4 regions of the Brumicola blandensis genome follow, and region 1 is predicted to be linked to each of the others. Evidence: predicted binding sites of a transcription regulator. Region 1 holds the regulator's gene; each other region holds the start of a gene.
What was found. The regulator sigma-54, encoded in region 1, starts transcription at its own class of promoters, with help from an activator protein. The targets are predictions, from matches to a motif close to GTTGGCACGNNNNTNGNNT.

Region 1 (3,704 bases):
AGCCCCTTATTCTAGGTTTTGGTTATGCTAGCGCTGCGATTATTTGGTCTTTACTTGTGGCTTTTCTAATCGTTTTCACGATTTCTTTATCACTGAGTTTTTGTGCAATAGAAGAAAGTGTCTGAAGATGCTCTTCTGTTTGCTCTGATGGTACTAATAGTGCAAAGAAAATATCAACGGGTCTGTCGTCTATAGCGTCAAAGTCGATAGGTTCTTCACTCGTGACGACAACAGCTACGATATCGTCTATGCCGTCGATACGGCCATGAGGAATGGCAATGCCATTTCCAATACCTGTGCTGCCCATTTTTTCTCGGCTCACTATACTCGCGAGTATATCGCCAAGTGCTAATGATGGGTTTTCTCTGGCCGCAATCTCGCTGATGACTTCGAAAATTCTTTTTTTACTGTGACAATCGACCGCACATTCAGTGCGGTCTAAAGAAATGATATCAGATATGATCATATTAACTCTTAAGCAACTAGTGTCGCTTTAGTTTTTCCTTGTGTTTAATAACCTGTCTGTCTAGTTTATCGATAAGGCCATCAATGGCTGCATACATGTCATTATGCTCGGCATTTGCGTGAACAACGTCACCCTTTAAATGCACAGTAGCTTCTGCTTTTTGGCTCAGCTTTTCGACGTTTAACACCACGTGTACGTTGCTGATATGGTCGAAGTGTCGTTCTAACTTCTCAAACTTAGTATCGACATATGCTCTGAGTGAATCTGTAATATCTACGTGGTGACCTGTTAGATTAATTTGCATAATGTTACGTCCTCTAATGTCGTCTTATAAAAGACTTTTTCTTTGGTTCGACGGGGGAATCGAGAGAGACTCTCGATATTTCGCAATTGTCCGCCGTGCAACTTGAATACCTTGATCAGCTAACAATTGCGCAATCTTGCTATCACTTAATGGCTTGCTAGGTAACTCTGCAGCCACTAACTTCTTAATTAATGCTCTTATCGCAGTAGATGAACACTCTCCTCCAGACTCAGTAGAAACATGGCTAGAGAAAAAGTACTTTAACTCATAAATGCCACGTGGCGTGTGCATATACTTTTGTGTGGTAACTCGAGATATAGTCGATTCGTGCATATCCACCATTTCAGCTACGTCATTTAGTACCATCGGTTTCATCATTTCTGGGCCGTGTTCAAAAAAGCCCATTTGTTGCTGCACAATACAATGAGACACCTTTAGGAGTGTTTCGTTGCGGCTTTCTAAACTTTTGATAAACCATTTCGCCTCTTGTAAATGAGACTTAATAAATTGGGAATCGTTCGAATTTTTTGTACTTTTACTTAAGGCCGCATACTCTTGATTAACCACTAATGGCGGCAGTGAATCATTATTTAATTCAACAACCCAGCGACCGTTTTTCTTGAGCACAGTGACATCTGGAATGACATATTCCGGCTCTTTGGTTGCTATCTCACTCCCAGGACGGGGATTGAGTGTTTGTAGCAGACGCATCACTTCACGCAGTTGGTCTTCTTTCAACTTCGTTTTACGCATTAAAGTGCGGTAGTCTTTACTACTTAGTAAATCACTGTGTTCGCTTAGCAAATGTTTAGTTTCAGCGACCCAAGGTGTGTCGGGAGCAAACTGATTGAGTTGCACCAGCAAGCATTCTTGAGGTGAGCGGGACCCAGAGCCAATAGGGTCAAACATTTGAATGCGTTTTAAAACACATTCCACTTCATCAAGCTCAATCTCTTCGTTTTGTAAGCTATCCAAAATGTCTTCGCAACTGACGGTTAAATAGCCTGATTCGTCGATACTGTCGATAATTGCGATAGCGATAGAACGGTCAATATCAGAGAAGGGCGTTAATTCCATCTGCCAGATTAAGTGGTCTTGGATATTTTCTGAGGTCTCACCTTGAAAGACGTAGTCGTCGTCGGGGCTTGAGCCACCTGTCATCGTTGCTGGTGCAGAAGACGAACTGAGGTATTCTTCCCATGAACTGTCGATCGGTAAATCATCAGTGAGTTGATTGTTTTCTAAGGCGTCATGACTATCGATGTTGTCAGAATTTGCCGAATTGAGGTCGCTAGAATCAGCTTGCTCTCTATCGTTTGCACTATTCTCTTCTGACTGCTTGTCATTATTGTGTTCACTTTCATCAATTTCCAATAAGGGATTTGAGTCAAGCGCTTCTTGGATTTCTTGTTGCAGGTCTAGCGTAGATAACTGTAATAGCTTGATCGCCTGCTGCAACTGAGGCGTCATCGTAAGTTGTTGACTGAATTTTAACTGCAATGAAGGCTTCATTGATGCCCTTGACCTAATGTTAACGGCGAGACGTGCCGAATTCTAAACATGATACGGAATACCTATAAGACAAATTGTTCACCGAGATAAACATCTCGCACTTTTTGGTTACTGAGAACTTCCTCAGCACTGCCTGAGGCGATTAGTTCGCCATGACTTACTATATACGCTTGTTCACAAACATCGAGGGTTTCTCGAACATTGTGGTCAGTTATTAATACACCAATATCACGTTCTTTTAATTGTTGTATTATCTTCTTTATATCATTAACAGAAATTGGGTCAACACCGGCGAAGGGTTCATCGAGCAAAATAAATTTAGGATTTGCTGCTAAAGCTCGCGCGATCTCGACTCTACGCCGCTCCCCGCCTGACAAACTCATCCCAAGATTGTTTCGAATATGATTCACATTAAATTCATCCATTAAATCATCGGCTTGTTGCTCGCGCTGGTCTTTTGTGAGTTCTTTTCTCGTTTGCAAAATAGCCATTAGATTTTCATATACCGTTAGTTTCCGGAAAATCGAAGCTTCTTGCGGTAAATAACCGATACCGTGTCTTGCTCTCTCATGCATGGGCTGAATTGATAAATCTAGCTGATCAATGAAAATTTCACCTTTATCGATAGGTACGAGCCCAACGATCATGTAAAAAGTAGTGGTTTTACCGGCGCCATTGGGGCCTAACAAGCCAACGATTTGGCCTGTGGATACCTCAATACTGACGTCTCTAACGACTTGCCTAGCTTTGTATGACTTGGCGAGATGATTGGCAACGAGTTTACTCACTATTGATCGTCCTCTTGCTTCTTATCTGCGTCTTCTGCTTTATTTTTCAAGGTGTCTTTGGTTTTCTGAATCGTATCTGGACTGAAAATTGTCACGGTAGGCGTGTTACTTTTCTCATTTGTGTTGGCCAGCACCTGTTCTTTTTGCATATCAAAAATAATTGAATCACCTTCAATCGTAAAGGCATTCTGCAGAAGTTGTGCATTGCCTTTCAAAGAAATGGTGCGGTCAGCTTTAATGTATTTGATTTCATTCGCACGGGCTTCGACCATGCTGCCGTCGGCCAATTGTTGGATATAAGAAGCAGGTTTGCCGGTGGCAATAAAAATTTCACGCCCAGCCCCATTGGTGCCTATCACTTCCATTTTATCGGCGCTAATTTTTAAGCTACCTTGAGTAATCTTGACGTTACCCTCGTAAAACAGCACTTTCTCTTTACTATCGGCAAAGGTATTTTCAGACTCAAGTCTAATGGGTTGCTCAAAATCACTCTTTTGAATGATTTCCTGCGCTGTGCTCGAAAACGCTAAACCTAGCGTTAAGCAACTAGCGAGTAGGTAAGTATTCAGTTTCAACATGTTTTTTTAACTCGTATTGTTGGGTTTCTAGATTTGCGCTAAACCCAATACTATTA
Region 2 (3,704 bases), on a different contig from region 1:
GCACCTACGTGCTCTTCAGCAAGGTATCGTTCATGCTCTGACGATAAATCAACGCCCCATTCCACAGGGAATTCAAACTTTTTACCGCTCTTTTGCAGAATATCAATCGCATCTGTGTAGTCCATACGAACAAACTCAGAATTGACCACGCTTTCCAAACGAGTAATCGCTTCTTTATTTACACGTTGCGCAAAAAACGCCATGTCGTCTGGACGTTCTTCAAGCACGGCCTTGAAAACATATTTCAGTAAATCTTCGGCTAGCTGTGCAACTGTCGCGAGATCAGCAAAAGCAACTTCAGGTTCAATCATCCAAAACTCAGCTAAGTGACGACTTGTATTTGAGTTCTCAGCACGGAAGGTTGGGCCAAAGGTATATACTTTTGACATAGCAGCGCAATAGGTTTCAACGTTAAGTTGTCCAGACACGGTGAGGAAAGTTTCTTTACCAAAGAAGTCTTCTTTGTAATCCACTAGGCCTTTGTCGTCGCGAGGAATATTCATCATATCTAATGTAGACACTCGGAACATTTCACCCGCACCTTCAGTGTCCGACGCTGTCAGAATTGGAGTACTTATCCAAAAATAACCTTGCTCATGAAAGAATCGATGCACGGCTTGTGAAAGACAATTTCTAATGCGGGTCACTGCACCGATAATGTTTGTGCGAGGGCGTAGGTGAGCGTGCTCACGCAAATATTCGATACTATGTCGCTTTGCAGCCATAGGGTATGTGTCTGGGTTCTCTACCCAACCTAGCACTTCAACACTTTGTGCTTCGATTTCAAGTGCTTGTCCTTGACCTTGAGACGCTTTTACTGTGCCTACAACCGAAACAGAGCAGCTAGTGGTCAGTTTGGTAATATCTTCATAATTTGCCAATGAATTCATTGCAACGACTTGGATTGGGTCAAAGCAACTGCCATCATGCACGTTAATGAATGAAAGGCCTGCTTTTGAGTCGCGACGGGTTCTCACCCAGCCTTTGATGGTCACAGTGTCGTCGACACCATATTTGCCAGCCAAAACATCGGCGACTGGTGCATATGTCATATTATTCTCCATTGGGCATGACTAGACAAAACGATAAACGCTAGCTTTATTATCCGTTGTGGACAAATAAAGTGCTAATTCCGTATGATAGCAATAGGTAGTCTGAAAAAGAAACCTGTTGGCTCACCACGTTTGAGTTCGCGATGCTGACTTATATAAACGTCGGAAGCAAAGCATTTTTCGTCGGGTCTTATTTAGTTCTACTTTTAGCGGCTAAGTATACTTAACTATGCAAGGGATAACAGTAGGTAAAGTAGAATATGCACGATAAAAATGAAAAAAATACGAGAGGGAGAGAGGGTGGAGCCGAACCTTTGGGTTTTGTTGACCGCCGACAGACTCCAGCGAGCAAAGAGCCCTTGTTTCGAGTCATGGTCATTTTAAATGTGTCAGCTTGGTTTTCTTTGCTTGGTGCACTCGTTTTGTTCCATTATGCTCGTCCAGAGTTTATTAGTGGTGTACAGAAATTCTGGGGAGTTGAAGGCCGAATTTACTGGTCACAGGCTCACGTGGATGGATTGTTAGCAACCCTTCAGGTCTGTCTCGGTTTGAGTTTAGTTTCGATGATCCTGCGCTTGCGAAGAAACCGCAGGAAAACAGATAACTTTGGCATTAATTTGTTCATCTTATTAGCGATCACTGTCATTAGCTTAATTACGCTTTACACCACAATGTATATGTAAAGATACTCCCATCTTTTTTCATACTGAGATGACGGATGCGAGCGGTGCGTTGTTTCGACTGTCTGTATATTGCGACACCATCATTATCGCTTTAACTATCTGAAAGTATTGCACTATTTTGAATGTTTTCACTGTATTGTAAGAAATGACTAAAGCGGTGTCTTATATTAGCTTCACAATTCCGTTGTTTATTTTTTTGATTTCTTCTATGTTGTTGAATATGTTGTATAAATTAAGTTGGCATGTTCCTTGTAATACTACTTCTGCATGGTCATTTCGAACCAAACACCAATGGTCTAAATGAACCGTAAAAAGCACACTCAAACTGATAAAAATAATAATACAAGATGTCAGTAGGAAACAAACGTAAGTGAAGCTGCTTGTTCACCGCCGTTAATCCAATACTGAATTTAGGAGAGCGTACCATGGCTAACTTTTCAAAAATGATGAAGATCGCATTATCAATCATGCTGGTGCAAGGCATCTTAGCAATTCTTATATCAACTGCAGCGAATGCGCAAGAAAGTCTAATGGCAACATTAGACGATGATCAAGATGGGCTTATTTCCCTGCGAGAAGCCGTTGGTCATAAAACCTTACTTGAAAACTTCAATAAAATAGATGCGAACGAAGATGGTTACATCAGTCTTGATGAACTAGACGCAAGCGAAATCTCTAAAGGATAACGATGTAGTGACAGTTATGGCTCAATACACGGATGAGTGGGCCACTTTCATCCTTCCAACCTTCCCAATAAGATTGCATCGCTTTGTTGAAGCAAAACGCTGGCTATGTAATGCTTGATGACACTTACACTAAATCGTCCAGACTATTGCAAATTCGATCGCTAAAACAACTCATTTTAGGTAGCTTCTTTGTTGCACTCGTTCCTCTGTTTACTTTGCTTTGGCAAAGTCAGAGTGACTTGGCAAAACTGAATGATGCCATTGTGAAGCAGACTCAGTTTTTCGTTGAGACAGCAGGTACCATGCGCAACTTAGAAAGCATGGCACGAGATATCGAAAGACTTATGCGGCAGCACTTTGTATTACCCAACGCAACACTGAAGCAGTTGAACGACGATACATTAACGCTATTTCAACAAGAGTTGGAACCGTTTTGTCAGCAACTCTCTGATTCCGATGCTTGTGGTAAATTGCACCGCAATTTAATTCAGTTAGGAAATTATCCGAGCATGACAGACAAGCTAGTCTTGGACGCTCACTTAGCCTCTTTTACGCAAGCAATTAACGCACTGAGTGATGACGTGAAAGCAACAGTGAATCAACGAGTATCTGAGCAGCAAAGCTTCATGTCTGCACTGCAGCAAAAGCAGGCTTGGTCTACTGCAGCGCTCACTTTAGTCTCTCTTATACTCATTTTATTTGCCGCTAAGTTAATCACCAAGCCTGTAAATAAATTGAAAAATATCATTGCGGCTATCGCAGATAATCAAAATGAATTACCGGTGAAGTCGTCATCGGGACCGCGAGAACTTGTCGCAGTAGAAAAAGACCTTTATTTGCTACACAAGCGCATTCAACAACTTGAAAAAGTAAGAACAGCGCTGTTGCGTCATGCTTCACACGAATTGAAGACGCCTTTGGCGAGTTTTAAAGAAGGCTGCGCACTGTTAGCAGAAGAAATGGTAGGGCAACTGAATAAACAACAAAAAGAAGTGGTCAATCTACTCCAAGCATCAACTAACAGATTAAACCTTTTGATTGAGAAGTTGCTTGATTATAATGCTTTGCTACAACAAGCTGAGCCGTCTTTTGAACAAATAGATACGCAACAGATTATCAACGAATGTCTAACCCAGAACGGTTTGGCGTTGAAACAGTCTTTGTGCACTGTGGAAACTGACATTGCTGATGATTGCCAACTCATCGTATCTGATGCGGAGTTATTCAGGCGTATCTTAGATAATCTGATATCAAATGCAGTCGCCCATGGTACAGAAGCCACT
Region 3 (3,704 bases), on a different contig from region 1:
CGCTCTAGCTTGCGCACAACGACGAACTCTCAGGTAACCATTCTTAGTGTCAGTCCAAAATGGCACAAACAACACCTGCATATCTTGCTCATTTAAAATACGCGCAAGCTCTGGGAACTCAACGTCGTAACAAATCAGCACACCTATTTTACCAAAATCAGTGTCGAACACCTTAAGCTCATCCCCGCCTTTCATGATCCAATCAGACTTTTCATGAGGTGTAGGATGCAGCTTCGACTGTGCTTCTAATGAGCCATCACGATGACAAACATAACTCACGTTATATAGCTCATCATCTTCAATGACAGGCACTGAACCAGCGATAATATTAATATTATAGGTGATCGCAAGCTTAGAAATGGCAGTGATGATTTCATCGGTGTAGGTCGCTAGATGCCAAATTGCATCAATTGAACTATCTGAGTCAGCTAAGCCCATTAGCGGCGCATTGAAAAACTCAGGAAACAATGCAACATCACACGAGTAATCAGATAAGGCATCGACGAAGTATTCTACTTGCTGAAGCAATTCACCAACATTTTCAAAGTAACGCATTTGCCATTGAACACATCCAATACGCGCTGACTCTTTAACACCATTAATAATAGATGGCTTCTCTGCATCGTAGTATATGTTGTGCCACTGCAATAACGTTGCATAGCCACGTGACGCTTTATCTTCCGGTAAATAGGCCTTTAAAATTTGCTTCACTTCGAAGCCATTAGAAATTTGAAAGGTCAGGATAGGATCGAAAATGTCCTTTGATTTAACTTTCTCAATATATTCGTATGGAGTTAGTTCGCTAGAATACTTTGAATAATTAGGAATGCGACCACCGGCCATAATAGACTGAAGGTTCAGGTTGCGACAAATCTCTTTGCGCGCCTCATACAAACGTCGGCCTAAACGCAAGCCTCGGTAGTCATTCGATACGAATATATCAACGCCATAAAGAACATCACCTTTGGGATCGTGCGTGGTTAAGTAAGCATCACCGGTAATTTGATCGTAAGTGTGCTTGTCACCAAATTTGTCATAGTCAACAATCACAGCAAATGCTGCGGCAACAACTTTACCCTTATCTTCTATGCATATTTGTCCATCGGGGAAGGTATTGAGTTGGGCTTGGTATTCGCGTAATTTCCAAGCGCCACCAACGTGTTGATACACGTCATCCATTAACTCTTTAATGTCGTCGAAATCGTCGAGCGTTAAATGGCGAAGTTCTAATAGGTGTTCACCCTCACCTGCATGACTCATGTCTTGACTCATAAAATCCCAAATTAGCTTATAGAAGCTCTTATGTTAGAGCAAATTGTGCTGAACTCAAGGTTTGTTAGAAGTCTGCTTGCTCAAATCAATAGTAAGTGACCTTTCGTATTTTTTTCGGCTTGGCTGTTGAAAGGTAGATGTCATAGACTCGTGACATGTCTAGCTCTAATTCCGTTGCGTATGTGTCTTCACCTACGGGGTAACTCTTTACAACACGAGCGCCTCGAATAACGCCTTCCACCGAGCTTTTTAACTGGTTGTTTGTCAGGATCAAATTTGCTAACTCTTGCTCACCGTCAACTTTTTGGCCATAAACTTGTTCCGCCAATTCGCGGTAGGCGTCAAGTTTTGATGCCTTTATCGCCATCAGTGTTTTGGTAGAATCATCCGACGCCAGTTGTGCATCTATTGGTGCATAACCCACAGCACTGAGCACAGGATAAGATTCAGGCTCAATCGTTTCCCATTCCACATGCTTGGTAAACATTGAGCTACAGCCCGACAAAGCGGCGACAGCGAAAAGCATCATCGCGCTCATTAGAAGCTGTTTTTTATTTGGTAAATAGTTCGTATACTCTTGCATGGTTGTTTCCTACTGCCTTGCTTTGTTGTTTTAGCAGAGTCTATCTAGTAGCTTTTCTTAATAGACGCTGTATTCATATGCTTCGTTATTGAGACACTAAGCAATAAGCGAACCAACTATTTCAGATTAAACCTTCAAATCCTCTAAATGTGCCTTATGGCATATAACTTGTATAGCCAAAGCAATAACACTGTTTTTTGACAGTATCAGTTTAGTCTTAGTTGTCTTGCAGAGACTCATAAATGCAATGCAACCTTGAACAGCATAACGTTGAGCACATTGATATGAAAACACCTTGGTACACTATTTTTGGGTTTGTTCTTTTGTCACTTAGTTTTAGCCACACAGCTAAGGCGGCCTGGTTCTCAGCCACTGGGCAAGCAGCTATTCTAAACGGTGATAAAGTGGCTGCTAGAGAACAGGCAACAGAAGAAGCAATTAAGCAAGCCTTATTGTTTGCTGGCGCATCTGTGCGAAGCGTACAACAAATGACGAACGGTCTACTGATGGATGATCATTTAGAGATTCGCTCTAGTGGTGAGGTAAATACGATTGAGTTTATTGAAGAGGTATATGAAGATGGCTATGTCACCGTATCTATTCGCGCAGATATCTTTTCACAAGAATCACAATGCAGCGCAGCCGATTATACCAAGCGTATTGCAACTACATATTTCCCTTTACGCTACGGTGCACAAGCGGCGGATGGCCAGCTACATACTTTCGGTGAAGCGGCAGCAATGAAGCTTCAGGAGACATTTGCGGCTATCACAACAAGTCTTACCGTCTCTGATGTAGAACCGTATATTCTAAATTGGCATACAACAAATCAAGCAATGCAGGCCGTCAGACTGGCAGAAAAAACGGATGTTCAGTATGTATTAGCAATTACCATTGATGACATTAGCGTAGAGCGCAATCAATCGAATGCGTTTACGTTTTGGAAGGGTGAACAAGCGGTGCGAAACCTTGCCTATAGCATCACGCTATTGAACGGTGCTTCAGGTGAAACCTTGATGAGTAAGCAATATCGACTATCAGAAGCTTGGGAGTTTGACCGGACCAAAACTGTCGACGTGCATTCAGATCAATTTTGGCGAAGTCGTTTCGGCCGTGCTGTTTTAGAGAGCATGCAGCAAGCAGCAGTCGACTTAGAAGAATTTGCCATGTGCGAGCCGACTATGGGTAGAATCTTGGCAGTAGCAAACAACCAACTACAAATTAACCTTGGTGAAAACCAACAAGTGAAAGCTGGAGACCAACTTACCTTATTTAGTGTAAAACAAATTCAGGACAACTTTGGTCAACAATATAAGCAGTTTGTGTTACACCCTACTCCTCTTGTTGTGACACAAGTATTTGCTGAAACAGCCACGGTCACTAGCCGAGACCGAAGCCTTTTAGGTAATATTCAAGCAAATGATTTTGTTGCTAGGCAATAATCGTCGATTGATTTGACGCTTCATTTATTCTGTAAGCTCAGCAGCACAATGTCGGTAAAACGCACCGACTTGTTTTGATTCATAAAGTAGCACAAAATAAGGCTTTGCCCCTCCACCCCTTAGTTTAACTGGATAAAACGAGGACCTCCTAAGTCTTTGATACAGGTTCAAGTCCTGTAGGGGTGGCCAGTTTTTGTTTATCGTAACCTATAACTTACTAAACAAGCCGATGTTATATTTGTCGGTTTGGGTAATATCGGTGTAAACTCCCCTCCAATCAACGACGACTTTATTGATGTAAATGTAGATGACGCAAAAGAACTCGTTAAACTAGGCGCAGTAGGCGAACTTATTGGCTGGGTCTATAACAAAAAACGTGAATTGCTCGACTGTGGCATAATTACCAA
Region 4 (3,704 bases), on a different contig from region 1:
CCCCAGATTGTAAAGCGGCAATAAATTCAGTTGCTTTACCTTCTGTTTTCAAGTCAGAAATGGTCGTTTCTAAACGCTGAGTAATATTTTCAAGCGCAGCTGCTTCAGCTTCTGGCGGTAACTTGGCTAGCACTTCCAATTGTTTTTTCGCTGATTTGTCACCCATCGAAAGCACTAATGGCGCTACTGTAGCTACTTTGGCTTCTTTACCTTCAGATTTTCCAGTCGATGCAAGAGTTGAAGCAGATATGAGCGCAGACTCATCAATCACGTCCTCTTTTAGTGTATCGATGTTTGGGTTTTGATTTGGCTTGAGTTCACTATCAAGCGGCTGTGCTACTTTTTCGCCTTCAACTTCACCTGTTACTGGTTTGATACCGGCAAGAAGTGCGTCATCAATGCTGCCTTCGATTGGCTGAGGTACTTTTTCTTGATCGGTAAACTCATCCTGAGCCAATTCAAAAGCGCTTAAAGATTCATTTGGAACCGCATTCTCATTATCAAGTGCCTGTAATTTCGCATCATTGGCTTTGGCCATCGCTTTAGCTTCTTGTTCAGAAGATAATAGAAGGTTTTTCAATAAGCTAGCATCTACTTCGGATGCACCTAATGTCTCTTGTTGTGATTCAAGATTTTGTTCGGCTGGATCAGCTTCGCTTGGTCCACTTCTATCCATTAATTGCTGCAATAAAGACGTAATCGCTTTGTCTAATTCCTCAAGTGCGTCACCATGCAAACTCAATTCTTTTTCTACACCACTCGCCTTCAGCAGCGCTTCAAGCTCTTTCTCACTAAGATGAATTTCCAGAAACTCTGTGTCTGTCTCTTCTGTGACAATATCAGAAACACTGTCTACAGCAATTTCGTCTGAACTATCACTGGCATTCTTCGTTGAAGTTAAAGCCAAAGAGTCTAGTGCCTGTTTGAAAAAGTCCTCATTATTGCTTGAGTCATCAATGTACAAATCATTGCTAATATTTTTATCAGAGAGGTCTTTAATACGGTCAACATAGTCAACCCAATTGAACTCCTCGCCTGGTGCTAATGCAGCCTCGTTTTCAGATTTACCTGATTGGCTGGAAGCCTCTTTTTGTGCCGCTGCTTTCTCAGCCACTAAAATTTCGTCAATATTGCGCTGCTCCTCACTAGCTTCACTTAGCTTAGCTTGCTCATGCAGAGCGGTTTGGTGCTCTTCACAATTTACACAATGCTCCTCGCTCTGCTTTTCTGAGCTTGCTGAACCTCGATTTGTCGGCTCTGAGCGCTCGGTTGATGAAGCATTATTTGTCGAGCTCGTTTGCTTGTCTGAGTCTCGATTACGCTCATTGTCGAGCCTGCTTTGCTCAGCCTGCTCATCTCTTTTTCTATTCCTAGCTTCTTGACTCTCTTGCGCTCTTTCTCGGCTCAACTGAGCTTGCTCTGCATTCTTATCCTGAACCTGGCTGTTGCGTTTATTATCATTACGCTCAGGTTCACGACGGTTTTCAGCTTGCTTTTCCTGCCTAGCTAAAGCTTCTTCAAATGCGCTGCGTTGTTGACTATTATCATACTGAGAGCCAGCTGATTCCCGGCTCACAGGTGAATTCACTTGGATCTCTTCAAACGCTATGTTTGATGCGGCAATAGTTGTTTGAGCGGTGGCAAATTGTTGCATAATTAATTTTCATCCAAACCGTGACAATAAGACTAAACTTCTGTTTTTATTAACTATTAATTCAAAAAATACAGGCTATTTAGTTACAATACTAGGTGAATTTGCAAAGGCCGTACCAACAGTAAAAAAACGGTCAAGCAAGTATTCACTTCGCCTTGGTTCTTATTCATGAATTGCGCTACACTGCTCGGAGGGAATAAAGTGCTGAGGCACTTGCTTCAAACTAGGTCCATCCGGCTGTCTCTATAAGGCTATTTACTGTGTTAGGCCAAACAGATAAGGAAAATTATTACGCATGTTTTTAGCTCCAAGCGACAGATTCATGAAGGTAATTCACGACACAGCTTTAGTCGGGCTTTCATTTTTCATCTTTCTATTCTTGCATTTTGTCGCTCATGCCAATGAATCTGGAATGCAGGCTCAGGAACAGCAGTATCAATTTGTGGGCCAACCTTTAATTACGGTATATCCTCCAAATGAACATGGTGGGCATAACCAAAACTGGACGTCCATTCAGGATAAAAAAGGATTTATTTATGTTGGACACACAAGCGGCATTTCAATGTGGGACGGGAGTTCTTGGAGCAACATTTCGACTCCTCATGCAACACCAGTAAGAGAAATAGCTGAGTGGCAAGGAGAGCTTTATCTGGGCACAACCAACGATATAGCCAAAGTGTCGATAAGTGCAGCAGGTAAGCTGAAGTATACAAGCCTGCTTGCTCAATATCTCCCGAACATTGAGGAATTTGGTGAAATATGGTCGACACGTAGCAATGAACATGGTGTCCTATTTGTTTCCAGTCAATTTACTTTCTTCTATGACGGCAAAAAATTGCGAATAGTGGAAGGGGCAATTTCAAGTAAACACTTCATTTTCAATATTGATAATGAGTTTTGGTATAAAGCGAAAAATGACCAGCATATCAATAAGATCACGACACACGTTGAACAAGACAATATCATCCTGAATCATCAGACTTTGCCTTATACACTAAGCTCAGAATCGCGTGTTACGCAAATACTACAAGATAAAAATCAAAAGATAGTATTCGTGACTGAGTCACATGGTGTTTATCGACTAGAAGATACTGACTTACTTCAAGTTCTCAACCCAAGTGATTTCCCAAAGGATACACAGCTGTATCGCGCTATTTTCTCTTCCGATGGCTACTTTTACATCACAACGGTCTATCACGGCCTGTTTGTGCTTGATGAAAATCTGCATTTCCTCAGGAACTACATAGAGTCTGATATCAGTATGAATACGGTTTTTTCTGCGCAGGAGGACCGCCAAGGCAATATCTGGTTAACGGGTATACCGAATATTATTAAGATGACACCTGCGCATATTATTAGTCAGTTTAAAATTGGCAATCGCTCTACTGAGATCCTCAGGCTAAAAGAGACAAGTCGAGGCATTTTAGCCGCAGGAAACGGTATATTTAAGTTAAGCGCTAGCGCCAATAAGCTTCTCAGCCCTCAGTTTCTGCCACTGAGCGATAATCAAGAAAGTAGTGTGGACATTATCGAATTCAAGGATGCATTAGTGCACGCAAAATGGAGTGGAATATTTGAGCTCGAGGTCAATAAACAGAGCCCTTCACATATTGAGCAACACAGTTCAACTGCACTAAACTATGATGCTCGAAATACACTTAATGATATTTTAAGCACTAGGCAAGGAAAGCAGCTTGTTGCCGCCGGTCTGGGACGAATCATGCAAATAGACCCATTGAGTGGCAAACTCATCGCAAGTAGCTCTGACGGCGCATTCATATTAGATAAAACAAAAAATGGTGTATGGCAAAAACAAGCAATTCTTGGCACTAATGATCAGCTTATCAGCCTCCAAATTGATGAGAGCGGCACCTTGTTCATGGGGACTGCGACAGGAGAGCTTTATTATCTTGAGCAAGTTGGTCTGTTAGGAGATAAAGCCGAGCTTATTAAGCTAACCGAGCAGGACGGTTTGTTTGCCGGCCCTGTAGAGCTTTTCAATATTGATAACACTATTATTATTAGTAGTGGCGGGGAGTTGTTCTCATTC

Region 2: a site for sigma-54 is predicted at 1,972-1,990, ahead of RM544_RS00830 (EF-hand domain-containing protein). Genes of this name have one in related genera too.
Region 3: a site for sigma-54 is predicted at 1,954-1,972, ahead of RM544_RS09510 (LPP20 family lipoprotein). Genes of this name have one in related genera too.
Region 4: a site for sigma-54 is predicted at 1,756-1,774, ahead of RM544_RS09835 (flagellar hook-length control protein FliK). Genes of this name have one in related genera too.

Annotation. Positions count from the first base shown of each region.
Region 1 covers NZ_JAVRIE010000007.1:239,630-243,333, reverse strand. Annotated here, with positions in the region: gene ptsN (PTS IIA-like nitrogen regulatory protein PtsN) at 23-466, opposite strand; gene hpf (ribosome hibernation promoting factor) at 483-770, opposite strand; gene RM544_RS16290 (RNA polymerase factor sigma-54) at 795-2,282, opposite strand; gene lptB (LPS export ABC transporter ATP-binding protein) at 2,345-3,070, opposite strand; gene lptA (lipopolysaccharide transport periplasmic protein LptA) at 3,070-3,648, opposite strand; gene lptC (LPS export ABC transporter periplasmic protein LptC) at 3,617-3,704, opposite strand, start outside.
Region 2 covers NZ_JAVRIE010000001.1:187,932-191,635, forward strand. Annotated here, with positions in the region: gene asnS (asparagine--tRNA ligase) at 1-1,052, opposite strand, end outside; gene RM544_RS00825 (hypothetical protein) at 1,313-1,735, shown strand; gene RM544_RS00830 (EF-hand domain-containing protein) at 2,161-2,421, shown strand; gene RM544_RS00835 (sensor histidine kinase) at 2,505-3,704, shown strand, end outside.
Region 3 covers NZ_JAVRIE010000003.1:240,373-244,076, reverse strand. Annotated here, with positions in the region: gene RM544_RS09515 (bifunctional GNAT family N-acetyltransferase/carbon-nitrogen hydrolase family protein) at 1-1,272, opposite strand, end outside; gene RM544_RS09510 (LPP20 family lipoprotein) at 1,358-1,810, opposite strand; gene RM544_RS09505 (flagellar assembly protein FlgT) at 2,098-3,297, shown strand; tRNA gene RM544_RS09500 (tRNA-Arg) at 3,411-3,486, shown strand; partial or broken gene RM544_RS09495 (hypothetical protein) at 3,526-3,704, shown strand, end outside.
Region 4 covers NZ_JAVRIE010000003.1:313,127-316,830, reverse strand. Annotated here, with positions in the region: gene RM544_RS09835 (flagellar hook-length control protein FliK) at 1-1,654, opposite strand, end outside; gene RM544_RS09830 (response regulator) at 1,950-3,704, shown strand, end outside.